Regions from separate parts of the Caballeronia sp. ATUFL_M2_KS44 genome, predicted to be linked through region 1. Evidence: riboswitches for the same ligand, from Rfam matches in the RefSeq annotation. Region 1 holds a riboswitch; the other holds the start of a gene.
What was found. Region 1 has a riboswitch for cobalamin ahead of cobG (precorrin-3B synthase). Riboswitches for the same ligand answer to the same signal wherever they lie in the genome.
Positions count from the first base shown of each region.

Region 1 (10,157 bases):
GCTGCCGAATCCGCTCGTCGATCAGTTGCTCGACGTTGCGGCAAGCGGCGTGAACATTATCGAGCGCGACGGCATTTCGCATCGGCATGATGCGCGCTTCGTGCTGATCGGCACGATGAATCCGGAGGAAGGCGAGTTGCGTCCGCAATTGCTGGATCGCTTTGGACTCGCGGTCGAACTGGACAACTGCTTCGATGCGAGCGTGCGGCAGCGGATCGTCAAGTCGCGTCTTGCATTCGATACGGACCCCGAAGCATTTCGCGCGCTGCATGAAGACAATCAGGCGGCGCTCGGCGAACGCATCGATGCGGCCCGTGCCGCGTTGAACGACTTCGATTTCGACGATGCCGTTCATGCGCGCGTCAGCGAGCTTTGCATCGCGGCGCAAGTGGATGGTCTGCGCGCGGACCTCGTGATGTTGCGCGCGGCGCGTGCGCTCGCGGCGCTCGAAGGCGCGGACTACGTGGAAACCAAGCACGTGGAATGCGTGGCCGAAGCCGTTTTGCGTCATCGGCGTCGGGAGAGTGAAGCGCCGCCGCGCGAGACGCCGCCTCGTCAGTCGAATGGCGCAAGCGCCCAGGACGGCGAGTGGGGCTATGTGCCGCCCGAGCCGGCGGGCACGGCGAAGGTCAAGCAAGTCAGGCCGCTCGCCGCAAAAAAAGCCTGAGCCATCGAAGGCTCGACGCCGATGCGCAAGCGCATCGTCTTCGATGGCAGGACGCGCGTTCGCGAGGCCGTTTCGCTGCACGCGAGGGCGCGGAGAGCGCACGCATCGACTGGATGGCGACGTTGCGAACCAGGCGCGCCGCGCCGTTGAATGCGCAGCATGTGCGCTTTCGCCGTACCGATGCCGATGCGAGCGCGCTGCATTGCTTCCTGCTCGATTGCTCCGGTTCGATGCTGGGCGGCGAGCGCCTTGCTCGCGCCAAAGGCATGTTGATCGCGCTATTCGACCGCGCTTATCGCGAGCGCGCTGAAGTGGCGCTCGTGTGCTTTGGCGGCGGCCGCGCCGAAGTGCGACGTCAACCGGGCGCGGCACACTGGTTCAATGAACGATGGATCGCGCCGATCGGTGGAGGAGGCGGCACGCCGCTCACGCTCGGCATATCGAACGCGGCAACGGTGCTTGCACGCGCGGCGCGTCGCCGGCCTCATCAACGCCGCTGGCTATGGGTGCTGACCGATGGCCGCGTGAACGATCGCCCCGTCGCGCCCGCGTCTGCGGATCGCATCATCGTGGTGGACTTCGAGGATGCGCCCTTGCGCGTGGGTGGTGCAAAAGTGTTGGCCGCGTCGTGGCAAGCGCACTATGTGCCTGCGGATGCGCTGCTTCAGTACCAGCGCGGCGTATAGACCCATTCGCCGATCGTGCGCGTTCGCGATGAACCGACGATCACCATCGTTCGCATATCGACGAGTCCGCCATGCAGTTCGCCGAGCGTGACCGTGCGCATGCTTTCCGCGGGACGTCCCACGTCGCGGCCGAGCACCACGGGCGTCGCTGCATCGCGATGTTCGCGCACGATGTCCAACGCACGATCGAACTGCCACGGCCGCGCCTTCGATAGCGGGTTATAGAACGCCATCACGAGATCCGCTTCGCAAGCGTGACGGATGCGCTTTTCGATCACGTCCCACGGCTTCAAGTTATCCGATAGCGAGAGCACGCAAAAGTCATGGCCCAACGGTGCGCCCGCGCGTGCAGCCGTTGCAAGCGATGCGGAGACGCCCGGCAAGATCGCGAGTTTGACCGCGTTCCATTCGGGATGCATTACGTGGCCTTCGTCCAGTGCTTCGAGCACGGCAGCGGCCATTGCGAAGACGCCGGGATCGCCCGACGAGACCACCACGACGTTGCGTCCCTCGCTCGCGAGTTCGAATGCGTGGCGCGCGCGCTGCAGTTCCTCGCGGTTGTCCGTCATGTGCACACGCTGGTCCGCGCGATACGGCCCCGCCATGCGCAAATACGTTTCGTAGCCGAGTACGTCGTGTGCAGCGGCGAGCGCGGCCTTCGATGCGGGCGTCATCAAGTCAACGTTGCCGGGTCCGAGGCCAATGACCGTCAACGTGCCGCGCGCGCGGCCGATGGTTTGCGCATCGACGGGTTCGTTTGCGATGGTGATGACGATGTCTTGCGAAGGCACGTCGTCGCTGAAACGCAGCGGTACGTGCAGCGCTTGCGCGGCATCGGCGAGGGCATCGCAAGTCATGGCGTGCGTCGGCGCGACGAGTGCAGCAAGCGCAAGCGGAGACAGTCGATGCGCGTGCAACGCATCGCGCACGCGTTCGGTGATGGACCCGCTCACATCGCGAACCCACGCAACCGCGCAACGCGGATGAATGACGAGACTAGCGTCATCGTCATCGATATGCGGTGTGATGCGTACCGCGAGACGCGCGGCATCGTCACGAGGAAGATCGGCGTGATCGAGCCAGGGCGCATGGCCCTCGATGCGCGTCGCTTCGCCCGCGAGCAGATCGGACACGAAGCGCTTGCCGCGTTCGATATCCGCGAGCGCATAACCTTCGGGCGGCGCAAGCAGACACGTGCCGAAGCGCAATTCGCCGCTCGTGGTGATAGCGGGCGCAACGCCGAGCGACGCGGCAATCTCGCGCGCCAGCACGTTCACGCCGCTCGTGCCGCCGACGAGCGGCACCACCGCGCTGCCATCCTGCGCGACGGCTAGCACGGGCGGTTCGGCTGCTTTATCGGCAAGGCATGGCGCAATCGCGCGTATCACGATGCCCGCCGAACACAACGCGACGATCGGCGTACCGGCCGCATAAAGCGCGCGCACGTGTGCGCCGAAATCGTCATACGCGATGTCGGCATCGACGCGGCTTGCAAGACCATGCACGCGCGATTCGGCGAAACACGCCTGAATGCGCCGCGCGGTTTGCATCGCGCTGTCGCCGAGCACGACGATTGCAAGTTTGGAAAACGTCTTCACGCCTGCCATTTTTCACCCGGCACGACGAGCAACGAGAAATAAGGCGACGCCATCGGATCGACTTCATCGAGCGGCACGATGCGTTGATTCGCCATCGTCGCGCGTTCGACATAAAGCGCGCGCTTGTCCAGCCCGAGTTCGCGCAGCACGCGGCGCACCTTCTCGAAGTTGCGGCCGAGCTTCATCACGACGGCGGCATCCGATGATTCGAGTTTGTGTTTGAGTTCATCTTCGGACAGCACGCCCGACAGCACGCTAAGGCTCTGATTGCGATACACGAGCGGCGCGCCCAGCACAGACACGCCGCCCAGCATCGAGCACACGCCGGGCACGACATGCGCATCGAAGCGTCCGGCGAGACGATCGTGCAGATACATGTATGAGCCGTAAAAGAAGGGATCGCCTTCGCAGATCACCGCGACATCGCGTCCGGCTTCGAGATGATCGGCAATGGCGAGCGCGGCTTCGTCGTAGAACGCGCTGATGATCGTCTCGTAGCACAGCGGCGGTTCGAGCGCTTCGGTCGTGACCGGATACACGAGCGGCAGGCGCGTTTGCGTATCGTCGAGATGCGCTTCGATGATGCCGAACGCATTGCCCTTCTTTCCCTTCGCGACGAAATACGCCACCACGGTTGCGGACTTCAAGAGTCGAAGCGCCTTCACGGTGATGAGTTCGGGGTCTCCCGGGCCGACGCCCAGGCCATAGAGCCTTCCGCTCATCATTCGGTCTCCGAAGCAAGTGCGTTCACGGCGGCGGCGGCCATCGCGCTGCCGCCGCGTCGTCCGAGCAGCGCGACGAACGACACGCCGCGACTATCGGCGGCAAGCAGCGCTTTCGATTCCGCCGCGCCGATGAAGCCCACCGGAAAGCCGAGAATGAGCGCGGGCTTCGGTGCGCCGGCATCGAGCATGTCGAGCAGATGAAAGAGTGCAGTCGGGGCATTGCCGATAGCGACGATCGCGCCTTCGAGTTGCGGCCGCCACAATTCGAGCGCGGCGGCCGAACGCGTGTTGTTCATCGCGCGGGCGCGCTCGGGCACGGACGGGTCGCCCAGCGTGCAGATCACGCGGTTATCGGCGGGCAGGCGCGCGCGTGTGATGCCTTCGGCGACCATGCGCGCATCGCAGAGAATCGGTGCGCCGGCGGCGAGCGCGGCGCGTCCCGCATCGCCTGCGCCTTCAGAAAAGCGCAGATCGCCGACGATATCGACCATGCCGCACGCATGAATCAGACGCACGGCGAGCTTCTCGATGTCGCGGGGAATGGCGCTCAAGTCGGCTTCGGCGCGAATCGTCGCAAACGACTGACGATAGATCTCCGCGCCGTCGCGGATGTAATCAAGCATCGGCATGGCTCCGGGCGAGCCACGCGGCCGCCTCTTCGATGGAAAGATTCTGTGCGACGCGGCGTGCATGCATGTGCACGTCATAGCGTCCGGGTTCGACGGCGAACAGCGTCACGGCGACGGGATGTGCCGCCGCGCACGAACGATCGCAGCCGCTCACATGCGCTTCGATATGCGCGGGCAGCAGCGGCGCGATGCGGTATGCATCGGCTTTGGTATCGGCGTGACTCTTCGCGCAACCCGCCGAGCCCGTGCATGCAATCACGCGCGCAAGTGGATCACGCGAATCCGTGATGAGACCGAGCGCGTGCAATTTATCGATCACGTATTGCGTTGAGTGCAACGCAACGCCCGGCAGCAACACGCTTTGCCACGGCGTCATGACGAGCCGGCCTTGCGCGTGCGATGTCGCGAGATCAGCGAGCGCATCGAGCGTCGATGCATCGAGACGGCCGAGCGGCGGTTGCGCGCCGACATACCACGCGTCGTGCTCGGGGTTCGCGTGTGCGCCGAGACGCAGCGATGCATCGGATGGCGCGCGGCGCCATGCATCGCATGCGGTGTCGAATGTCAGCGCATCGAGAAAGCGCGCAACGCCGATGCGCTTGAGCACATCACGCATGCGATGCTCTTCGCGCGACGCATGCGCAAGAAACGCATGCAGCACCGCCATGACGAACGCCACGACATCATCGCGTGGGATGCTGCCGAGCGCGGGCGCATCGTTTGCGCGATGCGGCATCGAGCCCGCAAAACCGAACGCAAAACGCGCGCCGTCTTCGAGCGCGGAAAGCCACACGTCATGCGGATGATCGAGCATGGCAAGCGGTTCGCCGCCATCGAGCTGCAACGCGAACTTCGGCGATAACGCTTGCAGCGCGGCATCGGCTTGCATCGTGGCGATGATGTCAGCAGCGAGCGCGCGCGTGGCGTCATTCGCGAGCGGACTTACCATGACGTTGCGGATGTCGTCGCCGCCTTCGGCTTGCGGACCGAGGCCGGCTTCCAGCGCGATGCCGATGAGTTCCGCGTGGGCATCGTCGCGTATGCCGCGCAATTGCAGGTTCGCGCGATTCGTGATGTCGATGACGCCCGAGCCGCAGCGCACGGCGGCGCGCGCGACGGCATGCGCAGCATGCGCGTTCAGTTCGCCGCCCGCGAGACGCAGACGCGCCAGACCGCCATCGCGTGCCTGCACGATGCGCATGAGGCCCGGACAAGCCGAGGGCCGCGGTGTGGAGAAGAATGCGTTCAAAAGCGTGGCCGGTGCGGTATCGCGTATGAAGAGACCGGTACACCCCGCCCGGTCGGCGTCGCGCGAAATAAGCGTTGATGATTGCGTCGGCAGGTCTCTTGGCTGGCAGGTCGCCATCCGCGCCGGCCTTCCCGGTATAAACCAGTGGCAGTGGAGCGCGGACTCGCTGCGTACAATTGCGGGGGCAGCCACAGTTTCTCTGTGTTCCCTGTTAGGCCTTCAGGGTTTCACCCCATCAGGCACCGACGGACGTTATTATGCCCGCTTTTATCGACCATCAAACGGCTTCGCGCATGCTGTTTTCTCGCGATGCGCGCAGCGAACCGCAACGAGGAGACGGCGCATGTCGACCTGGCTGACCGTGGTAGGCATCGGCGAGGACGGCTGGCATGGCTTGAGCCGCGCGGCGCGTCGCGCGCTCGTCGAAGCCGGTTCGATCCACGGCGGCGAGCGTCATCTCGCGCTCTTGCCCGCACGCATCGCGGCGCGGCGCGTGCCGTGGCCCAAACCCTTTTCCATCGATGCCGTCCTCGCCGAACGCAAGAACGGCGCGCGCGTATGCGTGCTCGCGAGCGGCGATCCGATGCACTACGGCGTCGGCGCGACGCTCGCACGCGAGCTTTCTCACGACGAAATGCGCGTGATTCCCGCGCCTTCTTCGCTGTCGCTCGCGGCGTCGCGGCTGCATTGGGCGTTGCAGGATGCGCAGTGCGTATCGCTCGTCGGGCGGCCTGTCGCCGAGTTGCTCGCGCATACGTTTCGCGGCGCGCGCCTCTTCGTATTGAGCGCCGATGGCGCGACGCCTGCCGCGATGGCATCGATGCTCACCGCGCATGGTTTCGGCGCAAGCCGCATGACCGTGTTCGAGCATCTGGGCGGCATGAACGAGCGACGCATCGACGAACGCGCCGACGACTGGCGCGAGCCCGAAGTGGCCGCGCTCAATCTCGTTGCTATCGAATGCAGGACGCACGCGGGGCACGCGGGACCGCCGCTGACGCCCGGTTTGCCCGATGACGCGTATCGTCACGATGGCCAGCTCACGAAGCGCGACGTGCGCGCGATCACGCTTGCGCATCTCGCGCCGCAGCCGGGCGAGTTGCTATGGGATGTGGGCGCGGGCTGCGGCTCCATCGGCATCGAATGGATGCGCGCGCATCCCGCTTGCCGCGCGATTGCAATCGAAGCGAACGAAGGGCGGCAGCGTCTCATCGAACATAACCGCGATGCGCTCGGCGTGCCCGCGCTCAAGCTCGTGAAAGGCGAAGCGCCCGCCGCGCTCGCGGGCCTCGCCGCGCCCGATGCGGTGTTCGTCGGCGGAGGCGCGACGGTGCCCGGCGTGCTCGATACGTGCTGGGCGCGGCTGCGTCAGGGCGGGCGGCTCATCGTCAACGCGGTGACCTTGCAGAGCGAAGCGGCGCTCCTCGACTGGCGCGCGCGCTATGGCGGCGAGCTGACGCGCATCGGCATCGCGCAGTCGGAGCCGCTCGGCAGTTTCGATACGTGGCGGCAAGCGTTGCCGATCACATTGCTGCATGTTAGTAAGTCGTGAGCGATCCTAACTAAATGGATCGAGTGAACCGCATGCGCGACGAAACGCCCGAAACTCCCGCGCCGCTCATAAGCGGCTATACCACCGGAAGCTGCGCGACCGTGACGAGTCTCGCGGCCGCGCGCCTTTTGTTGACGGGCGATGCGAGCGAGCGTGCCGAGATCGTGTTGCCCAAGGGCCAGCACATCACGATGAAACTCGAATTCTGCCGCGCGACGAACGACACGCGCGACGCTGCCGAAGCGGGCGTCATCAAGGACGCGGGCGACGATCCCGATGTCACGCATGGCGCGCTGGTCTTCGCGCGCGTGCAGTTGTCGGCGGATACGGGTGTGCGCTTTCATGCGGGACCGGGCGTCGGCACCGTGACGCGCGCGGGGCTTGCGCTCGCAATCGGCGAACCGGCCATCAATCCCGTACCGCGCAAGATGATGACCGAGCACCTCGAACGGCTCGCGGCGCTTTCGAACTATGCAGGCGGTTTCGATGTGACGATCGGCGTCGAGAACGGCGAAGCGCTCGCGTTGAAAACGATGAACCCGCGGCTCGGTATCGTCGGCGGCTTGTCGATATTGGGAACGACCGGCATCGTCAGGCCGTTCTCGTGTTCGGCGTATATCGCGTCGATTCATCAGGGCATCGATGTCGCGCGGGCCAACGGCGTGCGGCATATCGCGGCGTGCACCGGCAATCAGAGCGAAGACGCGATGCGCGCGCTTTACGGCATGCCGGATATCGCGCTGATCGAAATGGGCGATTTCGCGGGCGCGGTGCTCAAGCATTTGCGACGCGCGCCCGTCGACAAGCTGAGTCTGTGCGGCGGCTTCGGCAAGCTGAGCAAGCTCGCGGCGGGGCATATGGACTTGCATAGCCGTAGTTCGAGCATCGACTTGCCGCTGCTTGCCGTGTGGGCCGCGGATGCCGGTGCGAGCGACGCGCTGCAATCTGACATCCGCGCGGCGAACACGAGCCAGGAAGCGTTGAAGCTCGCGCGCGGCGAGGGCATTCAACTGGGCGATGTGGTCTGCGCGCGGGCGCGTGATGTCGCGCGCGATGTCGTGCCGCAAGGCGTCGTCGTGGAGACATTCGCCATCGACAGGCAAGGGGTGATCGTGGGAAGCGCAACATGAAGCGCGCGTTGTTACTCGGCGGCACCGGCGATGCGCTGATCATCGCGCGGGGCTTGACGAAGCCGCACGTCTACAGCATCGCGGGCCTCGCGCGGGTGCCGGCCGATCTCGCATGCGATGTACGCGTCGGCGGATTCGGCGGCGTGGCGGGCCTCATCGACTATATGGGCGCGAACGAAATCGCGCTGGTCGTCGATGCGACACATCCGTATGCCGCGCAAATGAGCCGGCATGCGCGCGAAGCATGCACGTTCGCGGGCGTGCCGCTGTGGGCGGTGAGGCGCCCCGCATGGCAGCCGCAGCCCGGCGACGACTGGCGCGAGGCGGCGGACTGGAACGGGATCGTGGAACGGATCGCGCCGTTTCATCGGCCGCTTTTTACGCTCGGGCGCGAACCGCTTGCTCATCTCAGCGACATTCCCGCGTCGCAGCACTGGACCATTCGTTGTCTCGATCCGCATGAAGGCAATGCGCGCGCCGATATCGTCGATGCACGCGGACCTTTCGATATCGCCGGCGAACGCGCGCTTTTCGATGCCGCGCGCATCGATGTGGTCATCAGCAAGAACAGCGGCGGCAAGGCGACGGAAGCCAAGCTGACGGTCGCGCGGGAACGCAGGCTGCCTGTCGTGATGCTCACGCGGCCCGCGCTGCCCGCAGCCGAACGCGAATTCGACGACCCCGCGAGCGCGCGCGATGCGCTGCTCGCCTACGACTTCAACCTGCAATGACCGTCTATTTCATCGGCGCCGGACCGGGCGATCCCGAACTCATCACCGTCAAAGGGCAAAGGCTCATTCGTTCGTGCCCGGTGATTCTCTATGCTGGCTCGCTCGTGCCGGAAGGCGTGCTGGCGGGCCATCGCGCGACGCGTGTCGTCAACACGGCCGAGCTCGATCTCGATGCCATCGTCGCGCTGCTGCAAGAAGCGCACGCGAACGGCGAGGACGTCGCGCGCGTGCATTCGGGCGATCCTTCGCTTTACGGGGCGATCGGCGAGCAGATTCGTCGTATCGAAAAGATAGGGATTCCTTATGTAATCGTGCCGGGCGTGACGGCGGCGGCGGCATCGGCGGCGGCGCTCAGATGCGAGCTGACGTTGCCCGGCATTTCGCAGACGGTCATTCTCACGCGCTATGCCGCCAAGACGTCGATGCCGCCGGGCGAATCGCTTGCCGATCTTGCGCGGCATCGCGCGACGCTCGCCATTCATCTCGGCGTGCGTCATATCGAACGCATCGTCGCCGATCTCGTGCCGCATTACGGTGAAGATTGCCCGGTCGCGATCGTGTTTCGCGCGAGCTGGCCGGACGAAGCGCGCGTGGAAGGCACGCTCGCGGATATCGCGCAGAAAGTGCGTGCGGCGGGCGTGGAGCGCACGGCGATGATCATCGTCGGACGCGTGCTGCACGCGCACGGTTTCGCCGATTCCACGCTCTACGCGAAGGACTGATCCGCATGCGCGACCTCGATGCCGTGTTCGAAGCCCTCGCGAAATCGGCGTTTCGCCGGCGCTTTGCGCTGGGCGTGCGCGAAGGGCGCTATATGCGTGAACGTGGTATCGAAACGGTGCTGTTGCAGGCGCATGACTTGATCGCGAAGCGTCTTGCGCCGCAAGCCCCGCTGAACGACGGCAAGCAGACGCCGTTTCGCGGTCATCCTGTTTTCATCGCGCAACACGCGACCGCGACGTGCTGCAGGACGTGTCTTGCGAAGTGGCATGGCATCGCGGCGGGCAAGGCGCTCGACGAAGCGGATCGGCAGCATGTCGTCGATGCCATCGCGCGATGGCTGCGCGCGCAGCCGTTGCCGTCATCGTCGTCGGAACCGGCCGCGAACGACAACCCGCAGCGCGAATTGCCGTTCTAGGTCACGTCATCCGCGTTCGATGCTGCTTTTCGCCCGGCGCTTGTTGTTCGCC
Region 1 is NZ_JALQEA010000039.1:741,152-751,308, reverse strand. It holds gene NCR39_RS18895 (magnesium chelatase ATPase subunit I) at 1-667, shown strand, start outside; gene NCR39_RS18890 (vWA domain-containing protein) at 781-1,353, shown strand; gene cobJ (precorrin-3B C(17)-methyltransferase) at 1,332-2,960, opposite strand; gene NCR39_RS18880 (precorrin-2 C(20)-methyltransferase) at 2,948-3,676, opposite strand; gene NCR39_RS18875 (precorrin-8X methylmutase) at 3,673-4,299, opposite strand; gene cobG (precorrin-3B synthase) at 4,292-5,506, opposite strand; cobalamin riboswitch at 5,626-5,816, opposite strand; gene cbiE (precorrin-6y C5,15-methyltransferase (decarboxylating) subunit CbiE) at 5,898-7,106, shown strand; gene NCR39_RS18860 (cobalt-precorrin-5B (C(1))-methyltransferase) at 7,139-8,236, shown strand; gene NCR39_RS18855 (cobalt-precorrin-6A reductase) at 8,233-8,967, shown strand; gene cobM (precorrin-4 C(11)-methyltransferase) at 8,964-9,689, shown strand; gene NCR39_RS18845 (DUF4186 domain-containing protein) at 9,695-10,105, shown strand; gene NCR39_RS18840 (TerC family protein) at 10,112-10,157, opposite strand, start outside.

Region 2 (10,157 bases), on a different contig from region 1:
TCTTCGGCGCGCTCTTCTGGTTCGCGGTCGCGGGCGGTCCGGGCGCGCTCGCGTTTCGCCTGGCCAACACGCTCGACGCGATGTGGGGTTATCGCACGCCGCGCTATCTGCGCTTCGGCTGGGCGGCGGCGCGCTTCGACGACGTGCTCAACTTCGTTCCCGCGCGGCTCACGGCGGCGACCTACGCGCTCACGGGCGACACGCGCATGGCGTGGCACTGCTGGCGCACGCAGGCGCGCTCGTGGGACAGCCCGAACGCGGGCCCGGTGATGGCCTCGGGCGCGGGCAGTCTGAACGTGCTGATCGGCGGCGCGGCGGTGTATCACGGCGTGCTCGAAGCGCGGCCGACGCTCGGCGCCGGGCACGACGCCGCGCCGCGCGATGTGGTGGCGGCGCTGCGGCTCGTCGACCGGTCGATGATGCTGTGGCTCGCGGTGCTGCTCGTGCTGGCGGTTTTCAGCGTGACGACGAACGCGTGAATCGCTCTCGCGCGCTTCGGGTTCATCGCAACGCTATCGCTTCCCGTAACCTTTTGTGCAATCAGGAATGGCTGACTCGATCCCCCACGGCGGCAATCTCCGCGAAGCCGCACGCCGCTACGCAATTCCGCTCGACGACTGGCTCGACCTCTCGACGGGCATCAATCCGCGCGGCTATCCGGTGCCGCCCGTTCCGCCCGATGTCTGGCGCCGTCTGCCCGAAGACGACGACGGCCTCGCCGATTGCGCCGCCCGCTATTACGGCGCGCCGCACGCGCTGCCGGTTGCCGGCTCGCAAGCGGCAATCCGCGCGTTGCCGTTGCTGCTGAAGCGCGGCATCGCGGGCATTGCGCCGTTGACGTACGGCGAATATGCGCCGGCGTTCGCGCGCGCGGGGCATGCCATCGAACCGCTCGACATCGCATGCGCCGACTTGCCCGCCGCGCTGAATCACGTGATCGTCGCGAACCCGAACAATCCGACCGCCGATCGCCTTTCGCGCGATACCTTGCTGCGCTGGCACGCGCAACTCGCATCGCGTGGCGGCACGCTGATCGTCGATGAAGCCTTCGCCGACACCGATCCCGCCGCGTCGCTCGCAGCGGAGACGGCGTGCGACGGCCTCGTCGTGCTGCGCTCGGCCGGCAAGTTCTTCGGGCTGGCGGGCATTCGCGCGGGCTTCGTGCTCGCCGCGCCCGCGTTGACCGATGCCTTGCGCGATGCGCTCGGCGCGTGGACCGTCGGCGGCCCGGCGCGGCACGCGGTGATGTCAGCGTTCGCCGATCACGCGTGGCAGCACGAAACGCGCGATCGTCTGCAGCGCGACGGCGCGCGTTTGGCCGAACTCATCGCGCGTCATGGCTTCGACGTCCGCGCGACGCCGCTTTTCGCATGGACGCCCACGCCGCGCGCGCCGTCTTTGCAACACGAACTCGCGGCGCGCGGCATCTGGACGCGTCTCTTCGATAAGCCGGGAATGACGACGAGCCTGCGCATCGGCTTGCCGGGAAGCGAAGGCGAATGGGCGCGACTCGAACGCGCGATCGCGGAGATTTGCGCATGACGTTGCGCTCGATGCTCTTCATGTTCATCGCCGTGTTTATCGCGACGCACGCCCAAGCCGCCCTCACCGTCACCGACGACACCGGCGCGCAAGTCACGCTTCCCGCTAATGCCAAGCGCGTCGTGAGCCTCGCGCCGCACGTCACCGAACTGCTCTTCGCGGCGGGCGGCGGCGCGCGCATCGTCGGCACGGTGAGCTATAGCGATTATCCGAAAGCGGCGCAATCGATACCCCGCGTCGGCGACAACAAGGCGCTCGATCTCGAACGCATCGTCGCGCTGCATCCGGATCTGATCGTCGTGTGGCGGCACGGCAATGCCGCGCGTCAGATGGACCGGCTCGCCGCGCTCGGCATTCCGCTTTACTACAGCGAGCCGACGCATCTCGACGATATCGCCGCGAGCATCGACAAGCTCGGCGTGCTGCTCGGCACCGAGGACACGGCGCGCGCGGCATCGTCGGCATTCACGCGCGACATCGCGCAACTGCGTGCGAAGTACGCGCGCCTCGCTCCGGTGCGCGTGTTCTATCAGGTCTGGGACGATCCGCTCATGACGCTCAATCGCGACAACGTGTTCAGCGAAGTCATCGGCGTGTGCGGCGGCGTGAACGTGTTCGCGGCGCAAGCGCCGCGCGTGCCGACAATATCGACGGAAGCCGTGCTCGCGGCGAATCCCGAAGCGATCGTCACCGCGACGCCCGGCGCGACGAAGCCGGATCGCTCGTTGCCGGCGTTGGATCGCTGGAAGCAATGGCCGTCGATCACGGCGGTGGCGCGCGGGAACCTGTTCGGCATCGATGGCGATGTCATCAATCGTCCGACGCCGCGTATCGCGATTGGAGCAGCGGACTTGTGCCGCGATCTGGATATTGCACGCGGGCGACGGTGAAGAATTAATCAGGATGCCTAAGCATTCCATCGAACGATTTTCCATCCCGCAGACGATCGCCGAAGCCACACGATAGCCCCAAAATCGAGCGTCCATTGCAGCACGCTCGCGCGATCGATGCGCAGCACATGCGCCGCGAGCACGCGCATCACGCCTGCATGCGCGATGACGTGCATCGCGTCTGAAGCATCGGCGGATGCATCGTCGAACCATGCAATCACGCGCTCGCCGAACTGCGCGAGACTCTCGCCGCCATGCGGACGCGCATGTTCGATATCCGCAGCCCACGCATCGATGAGCGCGCGATCGATGTCATTCCACGCGCAGCCTTCCCACGCGCCGAAGTGCATCTCGGACAGCCGCGTATCGATGCGAGCGGAACCGAGCGCCTCTGCAAGCGACGCGCATCGGCGAAGCGGGCTCGCATGCCATCCATCGACGCAATCGGGCACGTTCAGCGCGCGCATCCGTTCTGTCAACTCACCCGCCGATTCGTACGCGTCGCGCAACAGAGGCGCATCGGTCTGGCCGTAGCAGACGCCGGCATCGATCGCGACCGCCGGATGCCGTATCAGTACGAGATCCATGCGAGTCCCACGAGGTAGATCGCGAGTTCGAACACTTGCTGCGCGCAGCCGAGGCAATCGCCCGTATAACCGCCGATGCGCCGCACGAAGTATCGCCCGGCGATGAAGCGCATGGCCGCGAGAACGACGACCGTCACGCACGCGAAGCGCCAGCCGAACCACCAGAGCCACGGCAAGCCGAAAACCATCGCGAGCGCGAACGACATCATGCTCATCTTCTGCGCGACCGGCTTCGCCTTGCCTTCGGCGCGCACGTAATCGAGCGTGACGAGATAGCTGATCGCGCACGCGCGGCTCGCGGCGTGGGCGGCGATCATGAGCGATGCGGCGCGCATCGGCGGCAGCGCGGCGAGCGTCTGCCACTTGAGCGCCAGCGCGATCACGAGCGCGATCGCCCCGAATGCGCCGATGCGCGAATCGTGCATGATGCGCAGCACGTCGTCGCGCGTGTAGCCGCCGCCGAAGGCATCGGCGCAATCGGCGAGGCCGTCTTCGTGGAACGCGCCCGTGAGCGCGAGCGTGGCGGTCATCGAGAGCAGCACGGCCACGCCCGCCGGAAACACGCGCAACGCCGCGAGATAGACGAGCGCCGCGACGCCGCCGACCATCGCGCCGACGAGCGGAAAATAGCGCGCCGCCGCGTTCAGATATTCGCGCTCGAAGCCGACCCAGCGCGGCACCGGCACGCGCGTGAAGTAGCCGAGCGCGGTGAAGAAATAGCGCAGCTCGTCGAGCGGACGGCTCATGCTTGTGCGTCGTTCTTGTTCGAAACGCCCGCCGAATCGAAGCTCGCCATCTCGTCGACGAACGCGACAGCCGCGCGCAGAATCGGCAACGCGAGCGCCGCGCCCGTGCCTTCGCCGAGCCGCAAGTCGAGTTGCAGAAGCGGCGCGGCGTTGAAATGCGCGAGCATGCGCGCGTGCCCCGCTTCGTTCGATGCATGCGCGAACACGCAATAATCCAGCACGTCCGGCGCGATCTTCGACGCCACGAGCAACGCCGATGTCGCGATGAAGCCATCGACGAGAATGGTCATGCGCGCCTCGGCCGCCGCGAGATACGCGCCCGTCATCATCGCTATTTCGAAGCCGCCGAACGTGGCGAGCGTGTCGATGGCATCGCCGTTCGATGGATGCGCAGCCAGCGCGCGGCGCAGCACGTCGCGTTTATGCGCGAGACCGCGATCGTCGAGACCGGTGCCGCGTCCGACGCAATCGTCGATCGGCAATGCGCACAGCCGGCTCATCAGGCACGCCGCCGCCGACGTATTCGCGATCCCCATTTCGCCGAAGCCGATCACGTTCGTGCCGAGCGACGCATGATGCCGCACGCGCGCCGCGCCACGCGCGATGCCTTCGTGCGCCGTGTCGCGCGACATCGCCGGTTCGTGCGCGAAGTTGCGCGTGCCGAGGCCGAGCGACAATCGTTCGCATCCCTTATCAATCGAAATAGGCGATGCGACGCCCGCATCCACGACTTCGAGCGTCATGCCGACAGAGCGCGAAAGCGCGTTGATCGCCGCGCCGCCCGCCAGAAAATTCGCGACCATCTGCGCGGTCACTTCCTGCGGATACGGACTCACTCCTTCCGCCGCGATACCGTGATCGCCCGCGAACACGATCATCGCGGGACGCTCGATGCGCGGCTTCGTCGTGCGTTGAATCAGGCCCATGTGCAGCGCGAGCGATTCGAGCCGCCCGAGGCTGCCGGGCGGCTTCGTCTTCATGTCGATGATGCGGCGCAGCTCCGCTTCGAGCGTGCGGTCGAGCGCGCGGGGCATCGGAATGGCGTGGGACATCGGCGTTCCTCGGTCAGTGACGGTGAATCGACGGCACGAGCGCTTCATGCGCGCCATCGCGAATCAGTACGAGCGGATAGCCGAACGCGGCGCTCGCACGCTCGGGCGTCAGCACATCCGCAACGGGGCCGGCATGCGTGCCGCCCTGGCCGTCGAGCAAAAGCGCATGCGTGGCGAAGCGGCGCGCGAGATTCATATCGTGACACGAGAGCACGACGGCGCGCCGTTCATCGCGCGCGGATTTGACGAGCGCGTTCAGGCAATCGATCTGATGATGCAGGTCCAGATGCGCGAGCGGTTCGTCGAGCAGCAGCAGCGGCGCGTTTTGACACAGCACCGCCGCGAGCGCGACGCGTTGGCGTTCGCCGCCCGAGAGCGTCAACACGTCGCGCGATGCGAACGCGGCGAGGCCGAGCGCATCGAGTGCGGCGTGCGCGGCGGCGCGGTCGTCGTCGCTTTCCCAGCCCCAGCCGGTGAGATACGGAAAGCGGTTGAGCAGCACGGTGTCGAGCACGGTCGCGCTGAAGACGTCGTGCGTGCTTTGCGGCATCAGCGCGCGGCGGCGTGCGAGATCAGCGGCGCGCCAGGCGGAAAGCGCGCGGCCATCGAGCGATACGGAACCCGACGCAGGTTTCGCGAGGCCCGCGAGCACGCCGATGAGCGTCGTCTTGCCCGCGCCGTTCGGCCCGGCGATGCACCACACGTCGCCCGCCGCGATGGTCGCGCTCAAGGCCCGCACCAGAGTGCGATCGCCGGCGCGCAACGAGAGATTGTCGATATGAAGCGTGTTCATCGCGGCCGGCGCAGCAGCATCCAGAGGAACATCGGCACGCCGACGAGCGCCGTCACGACGCCCACCGGCAATTGTCCCGGCGCGATGACCGTGCGCGCGGCGAGATCGGCGCTCATCACGGCGAGGCCGCCCGCGAGCGGCGCGGCGGGCACGAGCATGCGCTGGTCGTTGCCGAACGCGAGCCGCAAGAGATGCGGCACGACGAGCCCGACGAAGCCGATGGTTCCCGCCGTCGTCACCGCAGCCGCCGCCGCGATCGACGCCACGAGATACACGCGCAGCCGCAACCGTTCGACGGGCACGCCGAGCGCACGCGCGGTGGCATCGCCGCGCAGCAGCACGTTCAATTGCGGCGCGGCGGGCGCGATGACGGCAAGCGCGACGGCGAGCGCGATCATCGCGGGCCACGGCGTCGCCGCGCCGTTGAGGTCGCCGGTGAGCCAGAAGAGCATGCCGCGCAGCCGGTTCTCCGGCGTGACGCTGAGAATCAGCGTGATGAGCGCGCCCCACCCCGCCGCGATCACGACCCCCGTGAGCAAAAGCCGTGGCGATGCGTCCTGTTCGCCGTGCCAAAGATGCGTGCGCGCGAGTCCGAGCACCAGCACGATCGACAAAAACGCGCCCGCGCACGCGGCGATATCCACGCCCCACCAGGGCATCGACGCGAGCATCGCGGTGAGCGCGAACGTGGCCGCGCCGCCGGACACGCCGAGCACGTACGGTTCGGCCAGCGGATTGCGCAGCAGCACTTGCAGCAGCGCGCCCGCGAGTGCGAGCAGCGCACCCGATGCGAAGCCCGCCAGCGCGCGCGGCAATCGCAGCGTGAGCACGATTTCATCGGCGATATCGGGCGTGGCGGCGCGCGCGTGCAGCAGCGCGGCGATTGCACGCGGCATCGGCAGATTCACACTGCCGAGCGCGAGCGACGCCGCGAGCACGACGAACGCCGCCGCGCCGAGCGCGAGCCAGATGAGCGCGGCGCGGCTGGCGGTCATCGCCTTGGGATGACGCCGCGCGTCAGACGCCACGCTCACGACGGATTGAAGCCCAGCGTGATGTACGCGCCGCGCCGGGGCGTGTTGTACGAGTACGCAAGTTCATAGTTCCGGTCGAACAGATTGTCGATGCGCGCGCTCAGCCACCACGACTTCGTGATGTCGTAGCGCGCGGACAGATTCACCACGCCGTAGCCCGCGAGCGTCGAATCGTAATCGCTGCGCGCGCCGCTCACGATCCACTCGCCGCCCACGCGCCATCGTCCGAAAGAACGATGCGCCGACAGCGTGGCGAAGCGCCGCGCGCGTCGCGTCAGGTCTTCGTGATTCGTCTCGTCGACGGGATTCTGGAACGTCACGCCCGCGCGCACATCCGTGGCGCCGACATGCCCCGCCCACGATCCCTCGACGCCCTGCACCTTCGCGCGCCCCACGTTCTGCGCGATATAGAAGCCGCTGCCGTCCGATACGTAATCGATCAGATTCGAATAGCGCGTCTGGAACGCGGTCACGCGCAGCACGCCCACTTTGCCCGATGCGTATTGCAGCGCGGCCTCGACCGAATGGCTGCGCTCCGGCTGAATCGACGGATTGCCGCTGAACGGATAGTAGAGGTCGTCGAAGCTCGGCGCGCGGAACGACGCCGAGTAGCTCGCGCTCGCGCGCCAGTGCGCGTCGAAGTTATAGGCGTAGCCCAGATAGTAGCTGTTCGCGCCGCCGAAATCCGAGTACTGGTCGTGACGCACGTTCGCCTGCACGTCGCTCGCGCCGAAGCGGCCCACGTAGCCCGCGAACACCGAGTTCACATGACGATCCGGCGCGCTGAGTTGATCCGAATCGAGCGATTGATCCAGGTGCTCGTAGCCGAACAGCAGCTTGTGCGCGTCCGTGATTTTGAAGTCGTTCTGCCAGAGATACTGATGATTCTCGGAGTTGAAGCGGCTCGTATAGACGCCGTTCTGCTCGATGTTCGCGCGGTCCTGTCCCTGCGCGATCGTGAAGTGCGTGGTCCAGCGGTCCGTCAGCTTGCCGTTCGCGAACACCGACGCCGAGCGCACGCGATCGTGCGCATTGTTGATGTCGGTCGGCGAGCCGTAGGGATCGTCGAAACTGTCGACGCCGTTCGATTGCAGAAAGCGCACGCCCGCGTCCCACTTGTCGGTGAACTTGTGGCGCAGCGTCGCCGCGACGCTTTCGTTCAGATAGCCGTTTGCGTTCGGATTCGCGCCGGGCGCGAGCGCCGGATCGATTGACGAGAAGCCGTCGGTCTTTTCGCGCGACACGTTCAGGCTGAACGTGGTGCGGCCATCGGCATCGAGCGCGCCGTCCACGCCCGCCGATTGCCGCTGCGTGTGATAGCTGCCGTATTCCGCTTCGAAGTGAAAGCGCGGCGGATGCGCGTCGCCCTCTTTCGTGAATATCTGAACGACGCCGCCGATCGCATTCGACCCGTACAGCGCCGACACGTTGCCGTTCACGACCTCGACGCGATCGGTCTGATCGAGCATCAGTTGCGACAACTGCGCCGCCCCGAGCGATACCGATTCGACGCGCACGCCATCGATCAGAACGAGCGATTGCGACGACGCCGCGCCGCGTATGAACACGCCCGAGTTCGATCCCGGCCCGCCGTTGCGCGTGATTTGCACGCCGGGCGCGAGCGCGATGAGACCGAGCACGTCGTCGGCGTTGGTGTCGGCAATGTCCTGCTCGTCGAAGAGCGAGGTCTGCGGGAGGGAATCGGCGAGCGGCTGCGCGCTGCGTGTCGCGGTCACGACGACGGGCGTGAGAACCTGTTCGGTGGTATCGGCGCGTGCAGGCTGCGCGAGCACATTGAGGGCGGCGCAAACGGCGGCGCAGACGGCGCGACGTTCGATGCCGGACGAAGGCAAGACCATGCGTGAAGAATTCCGGTTCGGGGCTGGCGCGTGCCCCGCTCCCCGCGAGGTCTGTGCGCGACGCGCGCGCCGCATCGTACGATTCCTGACTCGTTCGACGACATCGGCGTGCTGGACGATTGGCCGGTATCCGGGCTGGCGACGCTTCGTCCCGCCTTCCCGCGCATGGCGCGCAGTGGCGTCGACACGTTTCTTGCAGACGGCATCTGCGATAAAAAATCACGCGATGCGCCGCGAAAAACGCGCGAGGGACGACTTGCAACTTGCGTTGCGGTCGCTTACCGTTGCGGGGGCAGCACAGGTTGGCGCGCCCCGGTCATGCGCCGGAACGTCGCTCCCTGTTTCCCGTTTGACTGCATCCGCGAGAGAAGCGGACGCGAGCACCAAAAGTGCCGCAAGTGTAGGAGCGGGCATCGGGGCAGTCAAGAACGCGCGCCGGGCATCGCGACCATCATCGCCGCGCCTCGCTCGCTCATTCCACACACAAATACATCGCGATGCACGCATGATCCGGGGATGTTACGTCTCGAAACGAGACAATTATCGGAAGCTGCATTGAACCGCGCTAAAATGCCAGGTCTTTAGAGGACGCAGCACATGCTCAACGAACTCGAATCACTGTCAGGAAACATCGGCCGGCTGATCCAGATCAGCGAGCGCCATAATCAGGCGCGTCTCGCGCTCGAAGCGCAAATCGAAGCATTGCGCGCAGACTTCGCCGGCGCCCAGGCCGAACTCGTGCAGGTGCGAGGCGAACGCGACGCGCTGCAAGCCGAGCGCGATTCGCTCTCCGCGAAGATCGACGACGCGCAAGTGCGCTTGAACGCGATCCTCGAAAAGCTGCCGCGCGCGAAAGCGCATCATGCCGAAAGCGACAATCAGCTCGACCTTCTCAACGCCGAATCGCAAGCTTCGGGCGAAGCGCAGCATGAACATGCGCACGCGGAAGAGATGCACGGCGAACATCATCAGGGAGAGAAGGCGTGACGACCAAGCAGATCGAAGTATCCATTCTCGGACAGCCGTATCGCCTTGCGTGCTCGCCTGAAACGGAAGCCGCGTTGCGCGAGGCCGTGGCCCGCGTCGATGCCGAAATGAACAAGATTCGCAATGCAAGCAGCGTGCGCGGCACGGATCGCATCGCGGTCATGGCTGCCCTTTCGCTGGCGTCCGAATTGCTCAAGCTGCAGGACAGCGTGCGTCACGGCGAAGCGTTCCCCGCCGAAGAAATCCGCCGCACGGTTCACTCGATGAACCAGCAGCTCGGCGCGGTCATCGCGCAATACGAAGTGCAAAACGGCGTGCAAAACGACATGCAATAAGCACCGATGCGCCGGCCTAATCGGCATGTTGGTGTCAATCAAAAAAAGATACCGGCGCGAGGCCCGCGAGGGGCTGCATAAGACAAATGATTGGTGTAGAGTGATGTTTCCCTGCCTGGTGCGCCAAGGTCATATATTCCTTGAACCAATGTCACATTGGCACGGTTGCGGAACCTTGTAACACGGGCGCGCGCGTCACTCTGTCTGATGTACCCGAAGTGTTGCTTACCGCGACCAATCTTGAACCCAGGTTCAGGATGCCGGCCTAGCGGCTGAGGCGGGGACCTTATTCAAACGGCACAAGCGGCACAAACGGCATCGGTTTATCCGGT
Region 2 is NZ_JALQEA010000006.1:604,760-614,916, reverse strand. It holds gene cbiB (adenosylcobinamide-phosphate synthase CbiB) at 1-479, shown strand, start outside; gene cobD (threonine-phosphate decarboxylase CobD) at 547-1,542, shown strand; gene NCR39_RS02865 (cobalamin-binding protein) at 1,539-2,432, shown strand; gene NCR39_RS02860 (histidine phosphatase family protein) at 2,450-3,019, opposite strand; gene NCR39_RS02855 (adenosylcobinamide-GDP ribazoletransferase) at 3,004-3,765, opposite strand; gene cobT (nicotinate-nucleotide--dimethylbenzimidazole phosphoribosyltransferase) at 3,762-4,817, opposite strand; gene NCR39_RS02845 (ABC transporter ATP-binding protein) at 4,831-5,610, opposite strand; gene NCR39_RS02840 (FecCD family ABC transporter permease) at 5,607-6,605, opposite strand; gene NCR39_RS02835 (TonB-dependent receptor domain-containing protein) at 6,641-8,503, opposite strand; cobalamin riboswitch at 8,608-8,906, opposite strand; gene NCR39_RS02830 (ATPase) at 9,101-9,490, shown strand; gene NCR39_RS02825 (cell division protein ZapA) at 9,487-9,825, shown strand; RNA gene ssrS (6S RNA) at 9,931-10,113, shown strand.
Region 2: it holds a riboswitch for cobalamin, as region 1 does, so the genes downstream of both, NCR39_RS02835 (TonB-dependent receptor domain-containing protein) here and cobG (precorrin-3B synthase) in region 1, are expected to answer to the same signal.